One region of the Oceanobacillus luteolus genome, then DNA from elsewhere that is predicted to be linked to it. Evidence: riboswitches for the same ligand, from Rfam matches in the RefSeq annotation. Region 1 holds a riboswitch; the other holds the start of a gene.
The links. A riboswitch is a leader RNA that binds a small molecule or an ion and turns the genes downstream of it on or off. The one in region 1 is predicted to bind lysine.
Positions count from the first base shown of each region.

Region 2: linked by a shared signal. The riboswitch ahead of ACFSBH_RS14925 (Na+/H+ antiporter NhaC family protein) and the one ahead of dapA (4-hydroxy-tetrahydrodipicolinate synthase) in region 1 are both predicted to bind lysine.

Region 1 covers NZ_JBHUDE010000016.1:6,011-16,252, forward strand. Annotated here, with positions in the region: gene ACFSBH_RS04160 (diacylglycerol/lipid kinase family protein) at 1-848, shown strand, start outside; gene ACFSBH_RS04165 (phosphotransferase) at 936-1,751, shown strand; gene trmB (tRNA (guanosine(46)-N7)-methyltransferase TrmB) at 1,772-2,413, shown strand; gene ACFSBH_RS04175 (YndM family protein) at 2,423-2,875, opposite strand; gene uraA (uracil permease) at 3,224-4,483, shown strand; gene ACFSBH_RS04185 (ornithine--oxo-acid transaminase) at 4,629-5,831, shown strand; gene rocF (arginase) at 5,966-6,865, shown strand; lysine riboswitch at 6,992-7,172, shown strand; gene dapA (4-hydroxy-tetrahydrodipicolinate synthase) at 7,262-8,143, shown strand; gene ACFSBH_RS04200 (PcsB-like coiled-coil domain-containing protein) at 8,318-9,568, shown strand; gene ACFSBH_RS04205 (SPFH domain-containing protein) at 9,632-10,242, opposite strand, start outside.
Region 2 covers NZ_JBHUDE010000139.1:8,826-19,067, reverse strand. Annotated here, with positions in the region: gene ACFSBH_RS14965 (DUF86 domain-containing protein) at 1-381, opposite strand, end outside; gene ACFSBH_RS14960 (amidase) at 519-1,925, shown strand; gene ACFSBH_RS14955 (hypothetical protein) at 2,002-2,262, shown strand; gene ACFSBH_RS14950 (YutD family protein) at 2,290-2,565, opposite strand; gene ACFSBH_RS14945 (YhcN/YlaJ family sporulation lipoprotein) at 2,688-3,236, shown strand; gene ACFSBH_RS14940 (M23 family metallopeptidase) at 3,263-4,213, shown strand; gene ACFSBH_RS14935 (methionine/alanine import family NSS transporter small subunit) at 4,247-4,354, opposite strand; gene ACFSBH_RS14930 (sodium-dependent transporter) at 4,354-5,871, opposite strand; gene ACFSBH_RS14925 (Na+/H+ antiporter NhaC family protein) at 6,114-7,664, opposite strand; lysine riboswitch at 7,798-7,973, opposite strand; gene yunB (sporulation protein YunB) at 8,020-8,796, opposite strand; gene ACFSBH_RS14915 (YunC family protein) at 9,013-9,321, opposite strand; gene ACFSBH_RS14910 (bifunctional metallophosphatase/5'-nucleotidase) at 9,444-10,242, opposite strand, start outside.

The DNA.
Region 1 (10,242 bases):
AAAAGACTTTGGCTTATCAGCAAATGCAAGTACAATATTATTATACAGATTATGAAGGACATGCTGAAGAGATCGCGCACAGTCTAATAACCAATCCGGATGTAACTGCAGTTATTGTTGTCGGCGGGGATGGTACAATCCATGAGGTAATGAACGGATTGGGGCATCATAAGCTTCCGATTGGTTTTATACCTGGGGGATCTGGGAATGACTTTGCACGTGGAGTTGGAATCAAAGGGTGTCCTGAAGAAATCCTGGAAAGCTTGACTCATAGTGAAGAATTGTCGCCGTATTGGCTTGGAACATACAGAATAGACGATAAGAAAGAGAGATATTTCGTTAATAGTATGGGGATAGGTTTTGATGCGGCAACAGCGCACAAAGCTAACCACTCTTCTTATAAAAAACTATTCAACAAACTCCGATTTGGGACGGGTAGTTATGTACTGGCACTTCTACAAGTATTGACCACATTCAAACCAGCTACCCTTGAAATTACTTTGGATGGAGAGAAGAGAATGGTTGAAAATTGTTGGTTGATTTCGGTTGGTAACCATCCTTATTATGGTGGCGGAATGAAAATCATGCCAAATGCTGCCATCCAACCTGATAAGTTTTCCGTCTTACTTGTCCATTCGTTACCAAAGTGGAAGGTTCTTGCTTTATTTTTAACTGTATTTGCAGGTAAACATGAAAAAATTAGAGGTGTTGAACTACTGGAAGCGAGTTACCTAACCGTAACCTCTAATATTCCAATACATATACAGATTGATGGACAGACAACAACCTGTATGAAGTCGGAGATCAAGAAAGGTGATGATTCGGTATCGGTCATCCCTTCTAAATAGAAAAATTGAATATACATAGTTGTAATTTTTGCCGTTTGTATTTAAAATGGTATATTGAATGTTAAATGTGAAAGATGGGGAAACTTCATGAATGAATGGCTTGAAAAAGCAGTAGGAAAAGGCTGGACGCTAACCCCAGCTGGCGGCCTTACTGGTGATGCCTATATTGCGCGAAAAGACAATCGAAAATTATTTATAAAACGGAATTCCTCGCCTTTTCTTGCGGTCCTGTCTGCGGTAGGTATTGTCCCAAAATTAATTTGGACAAAGCGGATGGAGAATGGTGATGTTATTACTGCCCAAGAGTGGCTTGAAGGTAGAGAATTGACACCAGAGGATATGAAAAGCAGGCAAATTACGGATCTATTAAAAAAGATCCATCAATCACCAGAATTATTGCATATGCTGATGCGACTAGGAAAAAAGCCAGTTACGTCCGATGAACGTTTGGATGAAATTCATAGCCGTTTACAAAAACTGAATCTTATTGAAAGATATAAGGATATAGAAGTTGCATTAAGTTATTTAAACAAGCTCTTGCCGGTCACACGCAACCAACAGCTTGTTGTTTGTCATTGTGATTTGAACCATAATAATTTGTTGATGTCCGATTCGGGTGAGATTTTCTTAGTTGATTGGGATAATGCGACTATTGCCGATCCAGCCACTGATTTTGGTTCACTATTGAAATGGTATATTCCACAGGAAGAGTGGAGTGAGTGGCTTGAGAAATATGGCATTATCCGTCACGAGTACCTATATGAAAGAATGTACTGGTATCTATTATTAGATGCACTTGATTATATTAGCTGGCACTTGAAAAGAAAAGAATTCGATAAAGTAAATGAAAGATTAGCGACGTTAAAGGAATTGAATCGTCATATGACAAATTTTGTCAGTTAATCAGAAGGAAGGATAAAGAAATGCGTCAACGTTATAAACCATGGGCTGATGATTTTTTAAATGAGCATCAGGACCTAATCATACAGAATCCCGCAGAACATAAAGGAAAGTGGCAAAAATTATTTTCAAAAGAACAGCCCCTGCATCTTGAAATAGGGACAGGTAAGGGTCAATTTATTGTAGGGATGGCTAAGCAGCATCCAGATATTAATTTCATAGGAATGGAAGTAGCAAAAAGTATTGTAGTAACTGCTGGAGAGAAGATGTTGGAAGCTGAGCTGGATAACCTCTTACTAATTCATGCGGATGCCAGCCATTTATTGGACTATTTCGAGACCGATGAGATTTCAACACTCTACTTGAACTTTTCAGACCCATGGCCGAAGAATCGTCATGAGAAGCGCAGATTGACTTATTCAAGCTTTTTGAAGCAATATCAGGAAGTGTTGCATTCAGAGGGGGAACTTATATTTAAAACAGATAATCGCGGCCTTTTTGAGTATTCTTTATGTAGTTTTTCTGCCTATGGCATGTTACTTAAAGAAGTGAGTCTTGATTTACACAAGGATGAAGATCCACTTAATATCATGACAGAATATGAAGAGAAGTTCTCTGCAAAGGGACAACCAATATACCGTTGCAAAGCTTTATTCCAGAAGTAATACCCAGTATCAATACTGGGTATTACTTTTTTTATCATCTTTGTCAGGATATATTTCTTTACTGATTTCCGCTTGCAATTTCATTGTTGGAAATGGAATAATGGTTGCTAATCTCCTCGGTAATACCCTTTTCTTCATATAGATATGGAATATGCTTTCACAGGCAGTGAGTACATAAGCTATGAACAATGATGTTAAAACAAGGGTTGTTGTTTGCCCGAGAAAAATCCCTGATAACAGCCATACACTGAGAAATAATAATCCGAAGTCCACCATGGCAGCGGCGAGTTTTCCTAAAACAGGCAGTAAAAGTATATCAACAGTCACATACGTAATTCCGGTTATGATAAGTGAAGTCATGATCATCTGACTCAGTGTGCTTGAATCAAAATAAGCCAAAAATAATATAATTATAGACGTGGTAAACAGGAATTTAATACTAAGTGCTTTCGTATGCTTCAATGTTAAAACCCCTTACTTTAGTAAAATATATTTATAGTATCTATGGATATAGCCGATTTTATACGTGTAATAATGTTTTATTAAAAAAAGTGCTTGACTTGCCTTGTACATCTTTGGCATAATAGGTCTAGTAAAATAATTAGTTGCCTTTAAGTCAGTCCTGTGAGGCTGGCAAGGTGATGCGGATCGGATTGTCTTATTGGGCAGTCCATAGTATAGTGGTGTGCAACCATTTACTAATATAATTCTGCACCTTGCTGAACATAAAGGCAGGGTGTTTTTTTGTGCAATTTTGGCATGTAAAACACCCGACCAAGAAATACTTCATAAAGAGCGAGGAGAGAAAAGATGAAACATCGAGAAATTGGCGTTGATGAACGCTTACCATTATTACAAAGTTTTCCATTAAGTTTACAGCACTTATTCGCAATGTTTGGTTCCACCGTACTTGTACCAATCTTATTTGGAGTCGATCCTGCAACGGTCTTATTAATGAATGGTATTGGAACATTATTATATATTTTCATCACAAAAGGAAAAATTCCTGCTTATTTAGGTTCAAGTTTTGCATTTATTTCACCAGTAACCGTTGTATTGACACAAGGTGGAGGTTACGGTGCAGCACTTGGCGGATTCTTTGTTGTCGGTTTAGTTCTAGTTCTTGTAGGACTCATCGTTAAATTTGCCGGAACAAATTGGATTAATGTGATATTCCCACCGGCTGCCATGGGTGCGATTGTTGCTGTAATTGGTCTTGAATTGGTTCCAGTAGCCGCTGATATGGCTGGATTAATTGCTGCACCTGATACACCTAGAGATACTACTGCGATAACAGTTTCGCTATTGACACTAGGTGCAACTATTGTTTACTGGGTTACCATGCGAGGTTTTTTAAAGATTATCCCTATTTTATTGGGAATTGTGACAGGGTACGTTATTGCAACGATTTACGGCATTGTTGACTATACTGCGGTAAAAGAAGCTGCTTGGATTCAAATGCCGACCTACTATCAAATCGAATTTAATTGGTCTGATATTTTAATCATTCTTCCTGCAGCGCTAGTGTTGATACCTGAACATATCGGTCACTTGGTTGTAACCGGGAATATTGTAAATAAAGATTTGGTCAAAGAGCCAGGATTGGACCGTTCATTATTCGGTAATGGTATTTCAACTATGATTTCCAGTTTCTTCGGTTCAACACCAAATACAACATACGGTGAAAATATTGGTGTACTGGCAATTACGAAAGTTTATTCTACATGGGTGATCGGTGGAGCAGCTTTAATAGCAGTCATTCTTTCCTTCTGTGGAAAACTTGCAGCGCTAATCTCCTCCATTCCTACTCCAGTTATGGGAGGAATATCCCTATTGCTCTTTGGAATTATTGCAGTTAGTGGTCTTCGTATGTTAGTTGAAGCGAAAATTGACTATAGCAACTCACAAAATGTCATCTTGACATGTGTGGTATTAGGAATTGGAGTTAGTGGAGCAAGTTTGGATATCGGTACAGTTGGACTTACTGGTATGGGGCTTGCAACAGTGGTTGCAATTGTCGTGAGTTTATTCTTTAAACTTCTTGATATCTTAAAATTATCAAATGAATAGTAGAAAGAGCATCTTGTCTGCATTGCAGATAAGATGCTCTTTTCAATTCTTCAGAAGTTTTTCCTTCGATAATGATATATGATATAATTAAACAAAATTATCATTCTTTTTGAAAATGTATGTTAATACATAGGGGGATTGTCTTATGACGGTAAAAACAACGGATGATATCATTACATTAACGGAAAAATATGGTGCAGAGAATTACCATCCACTGCCTATTGTTATTTCCGAGGCTGAAGGAGTTTGGGTAACGGATCCAGAAGGAAACAAGTATATGGATATGCTTAGTGCCTATTCAGCATTAAACCAAGGACATCGACACCCAAAGATTATTCAAGCTTTAAAGGACCAGGCAGACAAAGTGACGCTGACTTCCCGAGCGTTCCATAATGATATATTGGGAAAGTGGACAGAAAGGGTAGCCAAACTAACGGGCAAAGATAAAGTATTACCGATGAACACCGGTGTTGAAGCAGTAGAAACTGCAATTAAAGCTGCACGCCGCTGGGCTTATGAGGTAAAAGGTGTAGCAGCTGATTCTGCAGAGGTCATTGCAGCAGATGGAAATTTCCATGGCCGTTCGATTAATTCCATATCATTATCTACAGACGAGACTGCGACGAAAAACTTTGGGCCATTCGTTCCTGGTATTATAAAAGTTCCCTTTGGCGATGCAGAAGAGATTCGCAAGGCAATTACTCCGAATACAGCAGCAGTGATAGTAGAGCCGATTCAAGGAGAAGCTGGTATTATTATACCTCCTGAAGGGTATTTACGAGAAATACGGCAGATTTGTGATGAGAATCAAGTATTGTTTGTTGCTGATGAAGTACAGACTGGATTAGCTCGTACCGGAAAGATGTTTGCCTGTGAATGGGAATCGATCGAACCAGATATTTATGTGATGGGTAAGGCTCTTGGAGGTGGTGTCATACCAGTCTCTGCAATTGCAGCCAACAAAGAAATAATGGATGTATTCACACCTGGTTCACATGGATCGACCTTTGGTGGCAATCCTTTAGCGTGTGCTGTTTCCATTGCAGCTATTGATGTTATTGAGGAAGAAAAATTGGTGGAAAAATCACAGCAACTTGGCGAGTATTTTGCAGAAGGTCTTAGAAAAATAAATAATTCTGACTTAGTAGAAGTTCGTGCCCGTGGTCTTTTCATAGGTGTGGAATTTAACCATCCTGTTAGAGAGTTTTGTGAAAAACTGAAATTAGAAGGAGTCCTCTGTAAAGAGACCCATGAGAATACAATTCGTTTTGCTCCACCACTCATCATCACAAAAGAGAACTTGGACTGGGCATTAGAGCGAATCTATAACGTGTTAAATAAATTGTAGAAAAAGGTAACGGAACATATACCACAGTTTTCTGACTGTGGTATTTTTTTATCCTATGACATGTAAATTGACAGTTTAATAGATTTAATGCAAATTATAAGAAAGATACATATTTTTTGGCAGGAGGAGTATACATGAAAAAAATATCGATTATTGGGATGCCGATGGATTTAGGGCAACTGAGACGTGGTGTAGATATGGGTCCAAGTGCCATTCGCTATGCCGACATCGTCGAGCGTCTTGAAAATAACGGTTTCCATGTAGATGATTTAGGTGATGTTCAAATTGGAAGAGATCGTTTGGAGACTGATCCACAAACGGGAATAAGGAACTTGACAGCTGTTGTAAAATCAAGTGAACAATTAATGGCAAAAGTCGAAGGGGTGATGAAGGCGAATTCATTTCCATTGATACTTGGTGGCGATCACAGTATTGCAATTGGAACATTAGCGGGTGTTACTAAATTTCGGAAGCGGTTAGGGGTTATTTGGTTTGATGCCCATGGGGATTTAAATACACCTGAAACATCGCCTTCTGGAAATATCCATGGAATGCCACTAGCCGCATCAATCGGATTAGGTGAAAAGAAGCTTACAGATATAGGTGGATTCACTCCAAAGGTTGAACCGGAAAATGTAGTGATCATTGGAGCGCGTTCATTAGATGAAGGTGAAAAGAACCTAATCAAAGAAAAAGGAATTAAAGTTTATACGATGCATGAAATCGATCGTGTTGGCATGTCATCGATAATTGAGGAGACCATTGCTTATTTTAGAAACAATGGAGTGGATGGGGTGCACCTATCATTTGATCTGGACGGTTTAGACCCTCTATATGCGCCTGGAGTTGGTACCCCAGTTGCAGGTGGTGTCACAACCCGAGAGGCACATTTGGCAATGGAATTATTAGCAGAATCACAGATGATCACTTCTGCTGAGTTTGTGGAAGTCAATCCGATTTTGGATGAACGGAATAAGACAGGACAACTGGCGGTTGATTTGGTCGGTTCATTGTTTGGTGAGCGAATCTTATAAATTATAGGCACAACCGAATTACTATTGACATAACATAGAGGGAAAGGGATAATCAGCTGCTACTGCTTGTTATTTTTCCCTATGTTTGTTATAGTAGGGTAACAATTAAATATCTCTTATTTCTTATAATAAGATAGAGGTTGCAAAGACCATCAGTACTTATGGGGAGGATGAATGAGATCCGTCGAACCATAAGGAAAGGGGAATTTGCCGAAGCAGAAGGAAACTCACTCTTCCCGATGCTGGGTCTATGTCGAAAAGATATAGATCTGTCATATAGGTAACTATATGGTGCGCTATCAGGCAGAAAGAACTAAAATGTTCAACAAGCAATAGCGGCCCACCGTTATTGCTTTTTATTTTGACTAGATATGAAAAGAAAGGGTTGTGAGTGACATGAATTTTGGAAGATTACTAACAGCGATGGTGACACCATTTGATGAACAAGGAGAAATCGACTATTCCAGAACTTCAGCTTTAATTGAACATTTAATAGCTACTGGTACGGATGGCTTAGTAGTAGCGGGTACTACCGGTGAATCGCCAACCTTAACGAGTAAGGAGAAAGTGGACTTATTCAATGTTGTTGTAAAAGAAGTAGATGGCAGGATTCCGGTACTCGCAGGAACGGGTTCAAACAACACAAGAGAAACAATTGAATTAACGAAAGAGGCAGAACAAGTTGGTGTAGACGGTATTATGCTCGTGACCCCTTATTATAATAAACCTTCGCAGCAGGGTTTATATGAACATTTTAGCCAAATTGCAGCAAGTACTGCATTGCCCATTATGCTCTACAATATCCCAGGGAGAACATCTGTCAATATGACACCGGAAACAATCATTCGTTTAGCTGAAATTGAAAATATTGTATCCGTCAAGGAAGCAAGCGGAGATCTTGATGCAGCAGCAGAAATCATTCAAAAAACTGCGGATGACTTCAGTGTGTATAGCGGAGATGACGGCATGACGGTTCCAATGCTTGCAATCGGTGGAATGGGAGTAGTATCTGTTGCAGCCCATGTTATTGGTAATGAAATGAGGAGTATGATAAATAGCTTTTTAGCTGGTGAAAATGAACAAGCGGCAAAGCAGCATCGACGTATTCTACCGGTAATAGATGTCTTGTTCCAAGCACCTAGTCCTGCCCCTGTCAAGTCAGCATTGAATGAGGCGGGAATAGAGGTAGGCGGTGTACGTTTGCCATTAGTTGAGTTAACGGTAGACGAAAAGCAAAATCTAACTAATGTGATGGAAGAATTCAAGTCGGCAAATTGATTCTTTTAATAACAACTTCAGCCACGTATATATATAATATGCGTGGCTTTTGTCATTTTTTGTCTTGCGCTGAAATCTAATTGTAATATAAGCATAATCAAATTGTTATTTTCCAATGTTATACTTCATACCATAGATTCCTAACAAGAAATCTATGGAAATGGGGGAAAAAGTTTGCGGAAGAAAACTAGGATTTTTACCTTAATAGCTTCTCTAATTTTATTCCAATCAATATTTACAGTTGATGTCTTTGCTACGAATGGGGCTGAATTGGAAGAGATACAGAAAGAAAGAAAAGAAATAGAGAAAAATTTATCAGTACAAGAGCAAAGAATTAATGAATTATATGATGAGTTGCAAGCATTAAATGAAGAAGTCATCCGATTGGACGAGCTATTAAGTGAAAAACAAGCTAGGGTAGATGAAATTACATATGATATAGAAGTGACAATAGAAGAAATCTCTACCTTGCAAGAAGAAATTGAAGAATTAAAATTAAGCATTGAACAACGATTTGATATCTTAAAGGATAGAGCAGCATCGTATCAAAAGTCTGGTGGTCTAGTAAACTATATCGAAGTACTCTTTGGTGCCAAAAGTTTTGGTGATTTCATCAGTCGTTTGACCGCTGTCAATCAAATTATGGATTCTGATACAAGTTTAATGGAAGAGCTTGAATCAGATATGGAATTAGTAGAAGCTCATCAGATGACCAGAATGGAAAAGTTAGATGAATTGAATGAGATGCATGCCGAACAAGAAGAAAAACTGGTGAGCATCGAAAAAGAGAAGCGTGAACAGGAAAAAGCGCAAGAAGCTGTCGAAGCCAAACAACAAGAGTTGATTGCTTATGTAGAAGAGCTGGAGACAGAGGATAGTCAACTGAAATCAATGGAAGAAAAAGTGTTGGCAGATATTGCAGAAGCAGCTAAAAAAGAACGTGAGGAAAGAGAGAAACGTCGTTTAGCAGCGATTGAAAAACAAAAAGCAGAAGAAGCTAAAAAGGAAAAGCAGAACGGCTCTAAGCTTGTTCAGGTTGCGAAAGTTGAACAAAAAACTAGTAATGCAAAAAGTGACTCTTCCAAGCGATCCAGTAATGAATCGGCCAAAAATGTAAAAAAGGAAGAGAAAGCTGAGTCCAAAAGCTTCACCGTTACAGCAACTGCTTATACTGCTGATTGTAAAGGATGTTCCGGTGTAACAAGCACGGGAATTAACTTAAAAGAAAATCCAGACGCAAAAGTAATTGCAGTTGATCCAGATGTCATCCCATTACATTCACTTGTTCATGTAGAAGGCTATGGCTATGCTATAGCAGGGGATACAGGCAGTGCGATTCGAGGAAATAAAATTGATGTATTCCTCTCATCAGAAAAAGCCGCAAAAAATTGGGGCGTACGCAAAGTGAAAGTTACGATACAATAAAAAACAAGTCAGCTCTAAGCTGACTTGTTTTTTTCTATGATGCAACGAAACGTGAGAGATTTGTTATAATTTTTGTCCACAGTTCGGACAGAAATTGGCACCATCAACTTTTTGACCACAGTTTGGACAGAAGTTTGGTTTGCTAGAATTACCGGAATCCGGTGAAGCTGGGGCTTGTTTGGCTTGCTTCTGTTCCGTTCCTGGATCTTGATTTTGCTTCATATTTTTCATCATTTCGTTGGCTACATTCATGCCCATCATCATTCCGACCATATCAGAAGCGGTACCACTACTTTTCACTTTACCTGACGCAATACCATCGGTCATTTCTATTTGTTGGTATTTACTGACATCGCCAATCATACCGAGCGCTGCTGCTTTCTGAACTCTATCCTGAATTTCTTTAGGATAATTAAAGCTGCTGACATTGAATCCAGTGATTGTAAGTCCAAGATCATAGATTTCCATATCAAGATCTTCTTTAATACCTTGGGATATTTCGGAAGCGTTGATTTTCAGATTAAATAAATCCTTACCTTCTTTAACGATCCATTTCATCAATAACTGATCAAGTACGGATGTAATTCGAATTTTGACATCTTCTACTAAATAACGCTTCTTCACACCTGCAACATTCTCAATCAATCGCACATAATCATTCACCTTAAAATTAA
Region 2 (10,242 bases), on a different contig from region 1:
ATATGTACTAAATTCCTTTAACGCCGGGGTACTCTTCAGTAATGTATTTGCGATTTTCTGTTGGTCCACATTTACATAATCCGTTACGATATCTTTCCTTAATTCTATGAATGATTTATAAATTGCTTCCTCTTCTTCCGGTATCACTTTCTCATCAATAAGGATATCGATAATGTCTTCATAACTTCCCGGATCACGCATAATAAATCCATCAATCATCATATTTCCTACATCGAGGGTTGATTCAATTAAGATGTGAACGATTCTTTCCCGAGCAAGATACTCAACCGGTGCAGAAAAATTGTTTTCATCCAACAATACAAGTAATTCATCCATATATGTTAAAATCTCTTCAATTTTATTACGATCAACAAAATACATGACATGCCCCTCCCATAGTTGTGCTCCCTCTTATCATATCACATAAAGTATGAATTTACAGGAAAAAATGCTATAGTTAAAGTAGATAGAGACACTTGTTAAAGGGGGGCTCAAAAATAAATACATCGATATTAGATATGGATGCTACTGCTCTTGCTGAAAAGTTAAGAAATGGGAAGTTGACTAGTATAGAAGCCGTAACCACCTACATCGAACACATCCAAAAAACAAACCCTCAGATTAATGCACTAGTAGAAGATCGGTTTGAAGAAGCAACTGCCGAAGCTTTACAATTTGACGAAAATCAAAGGAATGGAAAAAAGCAAAACGGTAAACTTGCAGGAGTACCGATCAGTGTAAAAGAAGCCTTTAACGTTGCAAATATGAAAACAACCGGTGGATTGGAACATCGACAAGATTTAATTGCTAGGGACCATGCGGAAGTCATTCAAAAGCTTCGTGATGAAGGCGCTATTATTTTAGGTAAGACGAACACCCCTGCTCTCTCCTATTGTCAGGAAACAGATAATAAGCTATATGGGCGAACGAACAATCCATGGAATCTCAACAAGTCTGCAGGAGGATCAAGCGGAGGTGAAGGTGCCTTACTAGCCGTTGGAGGAGCATCGGTTGGTATCGCTTCTGATATCGGTGGTTCCATTCGTATCCCTTCCCACTTTAATGGCGTTGTAGGCTTTAAACCAGGAATGTACAAAGTTTCTTCCGTTGGACATTATCCGGAAATTACACAACCACTTCAAGAAAGAATGTTAGGAATCGGACCAATGGGGAAATCAGTACGAGATATGGAGTTGGTTTATCGGATCATTTCAGATTCCAGTCCGAAGACAGTCTTCTTAAAAGAATATAAAATCGAACTAATATCAGAACAAGTAAACTATCCATTAGCTGATAGCACAAAAAATATGATGCGGGCAATTGAAGACTTTTTAGATCAACTCATTTATACGAAACGTGGAGTTCCACCATTATTTGACGAGACTGCTCTACTTTGGCAGGAGATCATGTCCATTGACGGAAGTGCAAAAATTGAACAAGAAGCATTCAGTCATGACCGGTCCCCTGTGTTCCGTTCGTATATGCGAGAACGAATTACAAAAAATAGTAAAGTTCATCCATATCTTTCTTGGGCAATATTAGGTTCCAAAATGTTTAAGCCGTCAAGACGACGAATAAATGAAATTAAAGAAACCATTAATCGTGGCGATGAATGGTTGGATGACTATTTAAGTAACCGTTTGCTTATTTTACCTGTATACCATACGACCGCTCCTGCTCACGGTCAGGTTTTCAAAGAGATATTCTCAATCCGCAAGACGTTTTTACAATTTATGCCTTATGTCGCCTATGCAAATGTTTGGGGGTTGCCGGCATTGACTTTACCAGTCGGCAGAGATGAAAATGGGATGCCGATCAGTATCCAAATCATCAGCTCAACAGGAAATGAAAATGCCATTTTCCGCCTCGGCTCGATTATCGAGAGGAAATTCCACGGCTACAATCGCTGTAAAAGATTAGATTAACCTTAAACTTCCAAATTAATTTTGACATGAGAAACTCCTTTCTGACAAAAGCTACAGTCAGAAAGGAGCTTTTTCTATGAGAGAAGAAAAGAGAAAATATTACGATATGATAAGCAGCAGAAGAATGAAAAATCAACTCATTCCAGAGGAATTTCCTGAAGGGGCATATGGCTCAGCCATTAATGAAGCAGTACCAGTGGAGGGGAAATCCACCCCTTGGGAAGAAGGTCAATATCGGGAAAGCGCATATGTTTTTCCTCATAAGTCGCAGCATGACGATCTCCCTAGACAGGCCGACGGTGCCCATCCTATTCATGATGAAAAAAATAAAACGTAGCCGTTTAATTTTATGAACGGCTATGTTTTATTTTGTGATTTTCTTCAAGACAAAATAAGCGCACCCAAAGTTACAATGCTCTAAAATATAATCTTGAACTGTGCTTATTTTAGAATCGATAGGTGCCTTGGAGTTTCTGTCATGATAAAAACCTTTCATCCGTAGTTGGTCATAACCCCAATCACCAACAATATAATCGTACTTCGCAAGAATATCCGCATATCTTTCTTTAATTGCTTCTTCTTGAAAACCGTCCTTGACGTTTTCAATCAGTTCATAATGTTTTCCGTTCAATTCGAACAAGTCGCCACCCCCATTGCCTTCCATTAGTTTACCATATGAATGAAAGAAGTGAAATATTTCTATGTATGATTTCTTTCCATTAACCCACACTAAAGCACAAAAGGGGTTGAAGGAGGAAAAATATGAAGAAGTTCATATATTCAGTTGTATCGGTATGTTTATTAATGTTAAGTATTGGTTGCCAACAATTACAAAGTACAGACGATGAGCAACTGGAAATACTGAATCCAAATGATCATAATGGGTCGCAAGATGAAGGACGAAGCACGAAGCTTGGCTATGTAAGGTATACAAAGGAAGAATACAGTGTAGATCAAAATAATGAAGAATATACCATCGACCGTGAAGAAACAGCCAATATGATAACAAAGACAATACTTCAAACAGGTGATTTTAATGAAGTAGCCACACTTGTCACCGATGAGGAAGTTATCATCGCCTTTGATAAAAACCCTGACTTGAATGAAAATGAAGCAGCAGATATCGCGAAAAAAACCGCTCGTTCCATTTTGCCAAGTTTCTATGAAGTATATACAACATCAAATCCTTACCATATGGATGAAATCCATAGTTTACATTTAGAAACTACAAATGATAAGGAGAACCACAAAGTTATCGAGCGATTAATAAACGGAATTGCAGAGGAAAACCATGATCCAAAACGGAGGTGATCTTCTTGCTCCCCAAGCAAATATCCTTGTTTAGTTTCGCATTCCTTTTATTTTGGTTAAGTTCCTCTTATGTCTTCGCTGAGAATGAAGATTCTGTTTATAAGGAGCGAAAAGCATTATTTCAAAAGATGGAAGCACTCTCGCAGATTCCTTGGTACTATTTTGCAGCAATTGATAACTATGAACGTAACAAAAAACCTTCGAGCGAGGAAGAACAAGTAATCTCCGTTGAATTTGATGAAGACAGTTGGTATGGTATCGGTAACTATACACAGAATGCCGATATTCATATCATCAAACTTTTCGATGGAATAGGACAAGATGGAAATGGAGACGGAATTGCAAGCCTTGACGAAGATGAAGATATTATGTACACACTAGCCATGCTACTGCTCGATGAAGGACCTACAAGTGATGATATTAAAGTGGCACTCTGGAAGCATTATAAACGGGACTTAACAGTAAAATCAATTATGAATACTGCACGAGTATTTGAGAAGTTCAATGAGATAAATTTGACTAATCGAGATTTCCCTGTGGATATCAACTACAACTACAGTTACCGGAATACTTGGGGAGATAGAAGAGGCTACGGCGGACTGAGAATCCATGAAGGTACGGATATTTTTGCGGACTATGGGACACCAATCAAATCAACCACCTATGGTGTTGTGGAAATGATGGGTTGGAATCGGTTTGGAGGCTGGCGTATCGGGATCCGTGATATCTACAATATTTATCATTATTACGCCCATATGAGTGGTTTTAATGAAGACATCAAGGTCGGAACCATCGTACAACCAGGCGATATACTCGGTAGTGTCGGTTCAAGCGGTTACGGTCCTCCAGGTACGTCCGGCAAATTCCCTCCACATCTCCATTATGGAATGTACAAAGATGATGGATATAAGGAATGGTCTTTTGATCCTTACCCATATCTAAGGAAATGGGAAAGGATGGCAAGAAATAATCGTTAAAGAACCAGCGGGAGTGATCCCACTGGTTTTTTATTAATTTGTATCCTTTTGTTTTCTGAACGCATTCCAAATACTTGCTGCTAAACCACCCCAAAGAATGACCATTCCAATAATCATGACTACAATCGATGAAGCACTCATTATTTAGCCTCCCTCTCGTCTAGGTAATCTACGTTTTCATCTACATTTGCTTTCCATTTTGTCATGGACATGAGAATACCTATAAGTAAAGCTAATCCAGCCACGGTCCAACCACCAAATAGAATAAACGTGTCAGAGTATCCTTCATAGTTTTCTGTAAGATTTTGTTTAAATAAACCAATCATCATATATCCCATTACAATAGGTGTAATCAAACCTAAACTAATGGTCCACCATGATCCAAGTCGTATGTCGGAGATTGGATTTGCATGATCTTTAAGCCCTTTAAGTTCGCGTAAAATCCAAGCAATTAATATAACTTCAACCAATCCAATGAAAGCGACTCCAAATTGATTAATGAAATAATCCACTACATCAAGGAAAAATAGTCCTCCCTGTGTCGCAAACAATAAGGAGATAATTGCGGCAACTCCTCCTCCAAATAGTACCGATTTTCCTCGTGACAAATTAAACTTATCAACCATTCCTGCCACATATGTCTCGGTAATGGATATTAATGAAGTTAGACCTGCTAAAGTTAGGGACAAGAAGAATAACAATCCAAATAGCTCCTTCATGGCCGGGAACTCGTTGATGATTGCAGGGAATGCTACAAATGCAAGACCAACTCCCCCACTAACCACTTCATCAATCGGCACATTAGCTTGTGTGGCCATGAAACCTAAAATTCCAAATACTCCAATACCAGCCAGTAGTTCAAATCCTGAGTTTCCAAAGCCGACGATAAAGGCGTTATTCGTAATATCTGATTTTCGTGACAAATAACTGGAATACGTAATCATAATGGCAAATGCTATGGAAAGACTGAAGAAAATTTGACCGTAAGCTGCAATCCAAACTTCAGGTGACAATATTTGACTAAAATCTGGCTTGAAGAATGCATCCAAACCACTTAACGCTCCTGGTAGAGTAACTGCACGTACTACAATTATGAGAAAGATGATCACTAATGCAGGGATGAAAATACGGTTTGCCAATTCAATTCCTTTACTAACCCCACGATATAGAATAAATAATACAATTGCCCAAACTAGAATTAGCGGGAATAAAACTCCTGGAACCATACTTCCTACTTGGCCCGGAACTTCAGCCAATTTCAAATAATCGCCAAACAAAAATCCTTCTGTGTCTGAACCCCATGCAAGCGATAAAGAGAAATAAGCATAAGAAATTGCCCAGGCGATAATGACGGAATAGTAGGTGGAAATGACGAAAGCTACTAGAACTCCCCACCAACCGATGAATTCAGTTTTCTTATTCATCCTTCTAAAAGTTAATGGTGCAGACCCGCGATACTTATGTCCCATCGTAAACTCCATGATAAGTATTGGTATTCCGGCGGTCAATAGTGCAAATAAATACGGGATAAAAAATGCTCCTCCACCATTCTCATAAGCCACTGCAGGGAATCGCCATATATTCCCCAGACCTATTGCTGAACCGACAGCTGCTAAAATAAACCCCGCCCTTGTTCCCCATTGAGAACGTGTTTCCATAGTAATACCTCCCTTTTCGGCCCCTTCATACAAAATACACGAAGGAATCTTTTAATTATTATATCTTTTCAGATATTTATGCTTGTATTATATAATTTATCATCGATATAGTCAAAGAATATTTAATATCTATAAATTATTCTGAAATATTATGTAAGTTTCTAACAAAGTTAAACAGTATTATGACTGCTTAAAATGCAAAAAAACGTACTTTTCTTAGTTAAAGAAAAGTACGTTTTGTATTAAGCATTTTTTGTATTTCTGCTATGAATCACAAACCCAATTACTAAAACGATAACGAGTGTAATTATCAATGGTAAGATTGTCATTTCAAGTAATCCCATGAGTAAGTACCCAACAATGGACACAACAGCTGCAATTATTGCATAAGGAAGCTGTGTCAATACGTGATCGATGTGATTTGCACCTGCTCCGGTCGCTGAAAGAATGGTGGTATCTGAAATTGGTGAACAATGATCCCCAAACACAGCTCCAGCCAATACAGCAGCCAAAGTAGGTAATAGTAAGTTAATATCAATCACTGCAGAAACTTCAGCCCCGATTGCAAGCATAATTGTAAATGTACCCCACGATGTTCCAGTTGCAAGAGCCATAATTCCCGAAATAACAAAGAATAATACTGGTAGAAATACACCGCTGATATTTGCATTATTAAGTAACTGGGCTAAATAAGTCCCCGTTTCCAATGATGAGATAATTGATCCAATCATCCATGCCAAGATGAGTATATAAATTGCCGGAAGCATGGATTTCATACCTTGGATAAAAATATTCATTACACTTGCTTTAGGAGCACTATGAATCATATGGAGAATGAGTGCAAACAGAACAGATATTGCTCCACCTATGAATAAGGACAAGTTGACATCCGTGTTTGCAAACATAGAAAGGATTGTCACTTCACCCTCCGAAGCTCGAGCTCCTGTAACTAGCATAGCAGTTACAGTTGCTAAGACAAGAACAAGGATCGGCAAAATTAAATGGTATACTTTTCCTTTAGGATGAGCTTCAATAGTGTCACCTAAATCACCAGGAACTTTACTGTTTTCCGGATCAATCAATTCCCCAGTTTTCTGAGCACGCTCTTCATGAATTCGCATCGGTCCGATATCAACTTTTAAATATGCTACAAGAAACACAAGCAAGATTGCAGATATTGCATATAGATTCATTGGAATCATCCGAATAAATCCTTCAATTGGTTGGATGTCTGTAATTCCATTCGCTACAAAAATCGAACCCAATAAACCAATAATAAATGCTCCCCAGCTTGAGATTGGTGAAAGGACTGTGATAGGTGCTGCCGTCGAGTCGATTATATATGCCAGTTTAGCGCGAGAGATTTTTTGACGATCAGTAACAGGTCTAGCTATTTGACCTACCGCCAAACTCGCAAAGTAATCATCGATAAAAATAATTATACCTAGTATGGCTGTCATGATTTTTGCACCAGCACGGGTTTTCACCCTTTTAAGCATCCAGTTTCCAAAAGCTCTGCTTCCACCAGATCCTTGGAGAAACGCTGTCATAACCCCTAACAATAGCAGGAAGGAAATTAACAAAATGTTTCCTAGATTGAGCTCTCCTTCAGATACAAATATTTCGTAAAAAACTCCCCAAACTTCTTGTATAGATCCTAGAATGTTAAAGTTATGAATAAATAATGCACCAAGTACAATTCCGACTCCAAGTGAAAGTAAGACCCTTTTTGTAACTATTACTAATACAAGCATTACCAGTGCAGGTATTATAGAAAAAAATGTACCTACCATTTCGATTTCCCCCATTTATTTTTTTAGAAGCATAGAGTACTTTTGAACGAACGGAAGGTACATAGTCAAATAAAAAACAATGACAGAAAATAACCATCATTGTTTATATGTAACAATATACGTTATCTCCATTTCGATCAGTAGTTCTCCATGCCATGTTTCAGCATGACAGTAAGCCTCTTATTCAAAGACATACCAGCAAATAATAAGATGACGCTTATTACGCTTCGGCAAATAATCCTTTTACTAACCATCATCGTTGTCATTCTCCTGTTAGTTACTCATATTACCTGCACCTCTACCTCACCGATCGGATAAGGCTGCTATTAAGTTCTGAAACCACTATACTAAATTATTACTCATTCTGCAAGTCCGTCTGAATATCCTCTTTCGGAACAGCAATGGATGGAGGTGTTCCACCACCATAAAAATCAGGTACTTCGCCCATCAATGCAGCCCCATCTATATAGATTTGGGAAGTCACCGTCGTTAAATCGGAAGAAAATGGAACAATCACTTGCACATCAGCTTCAACATTTAAATAAAAAGAAATCCAAAGACCGTTAATACCAAATTCCATTTGCTCCCAAGTAATATTTGTCCGAACGGTACCAATTATTTCTAAATTGATTGGAATTCTAGGACCGAGGTTTGCAAGCACCGTGTTCCCTGTCACTTGACCAAGTGGAATTTCGACTAAAGTAGGGTCTTCATAAAGTCGTTCCTCTATCCCATTCGTGTAATCATACCTGTCTTCTTCGTCATGTAAAATCGGATCACCATGATTTAATCGATTAAAATACTCCTCAATTCGTTGGGTTGCATGCCGATTAATTTCACTAAGTGCATCTGACTTTGGTGAATAGGTGGCAACTTTCCCATTATTATCATATTCAATCGTTGCTATGTCCGTAAAATCATAGTCTTCAGTAAAGCTGACCGCACGATTGATGGCTCGAGTGGCAAATTCGTTCGTTTTTTCTTTGGCAATGTCCATTAACGTGGGCTTTATTCCCCTATCGATCAATGCGATACTGCCAAGAACCGCGATTGTAAATATAACGATTGTCAACAATAGAATCAATTGCGTTGGAGGTGAACTAAATTTCTTTGGGTATCTTCTTTTACGCATGCTACAACCCCCTTATGTCATATTTATGCACATATTTAGGGAGATAGACTAGCACAAAAATAGATGTGTTCCGCCAGCTCAGGTTTACGACTTCAGCTCTCTTCATCCAGTACGTAATCTCACACGGACTATTTCTTCCTTTTGATATTGGGTGTTCTTCATCGATAGAAACTAAAAAAGTCTATTCCCTGAAGTGAAATCCTTCAGGGAATAGACTTAAGAAATGAGTAGAAGTGCTTCCCTTCCTGTTATTCCTTCTTTCCAACCATATTCTCTTGAAGCATCTGTAACTTTCTCTAATGGAGCATCAAGTAACTGTTCAATCGTCCGTACACCTACAGCTCTTCCTGCAACCACTTTTCTTTCTTGCAATTTAGGGATTTCGTTGAAAATATCTACGTCCAAAGCTGCACACATAATGTAACCAACTTCATTTGATACCGTCAGAAGAGTAGTTTTTGGCAGTTCTACACTTACTGCAGTGAACTGCATCCCTTCAATCTCGATTGGATTAACAGTAATCATCTAAGAAGGCCTCCTTTATATACATAATTAAGTTATGCAATAATGGACCTTCTTGTCACTGATACATCTGTCTTAAACGATTATTATTACCAGAAGCAATAAGACACAAATTCAATGAGTTATTACCGCTGCAACGCTTTTCTTTTCAATGTTTCCAACAATAGATCTCTCAAGAACTCTGGCAGGAAATAATCTTTCTTCTCTGATTTCGCTATCTCTGGTAGCAGGCGTCCGAATGTAAAAGTATCTGCTGTCGCGATTCGATATGCTTTTTGTTTATCCACAGGGGTCCCATCTGAAAAAGTCACTTCCGTTACCGCCTCTGTGCCGTCAGGATTAGTCCTTATATTAATGGAAAGTCCGGAGAATAGCATTCTCCCTATCACTTCTCCTCTGAATCCAAATCCCTTCAGCTCAAACTCCATAAAATCTCTTTTTAGCGAGGCACGAATAACTTCAATCAATTCGTCACCTTTTAGTTGGACAACGACAGGATTAATTGGGTGAGGACATATCCGGTGAACATCCCCATACGTAATGGGACCCTTTGGCAATGCACCAAGCAGTAAGCCAGCATTTAATAAAGCAGCGTCAGCATCTGTCCACATTCTGATTGTATCTGTCAATTCTTGCATAATCGGGGTATCTTTATACCATTCCACATCTAGTGGCTCCTCGAGTACGACTACTTCTTTCTCTAATAATAAGTCCGCTTTCTCTTGAAGCTCCTCCAGCAAAACTGCCGTTCCCTGATCAACTGGATGATCAGATACATTCGTAGCGTACGCCTCTTTCGTCGATATTTGTTCAGATTCATGATCATAGGTTAAAATTACTTCTCCTACATATACACAGTGCTTTCCCGCTGCAGTAATCAGGCAATTATTTACATATTCTCCTGTTCGTAGCAGATGATGTGTA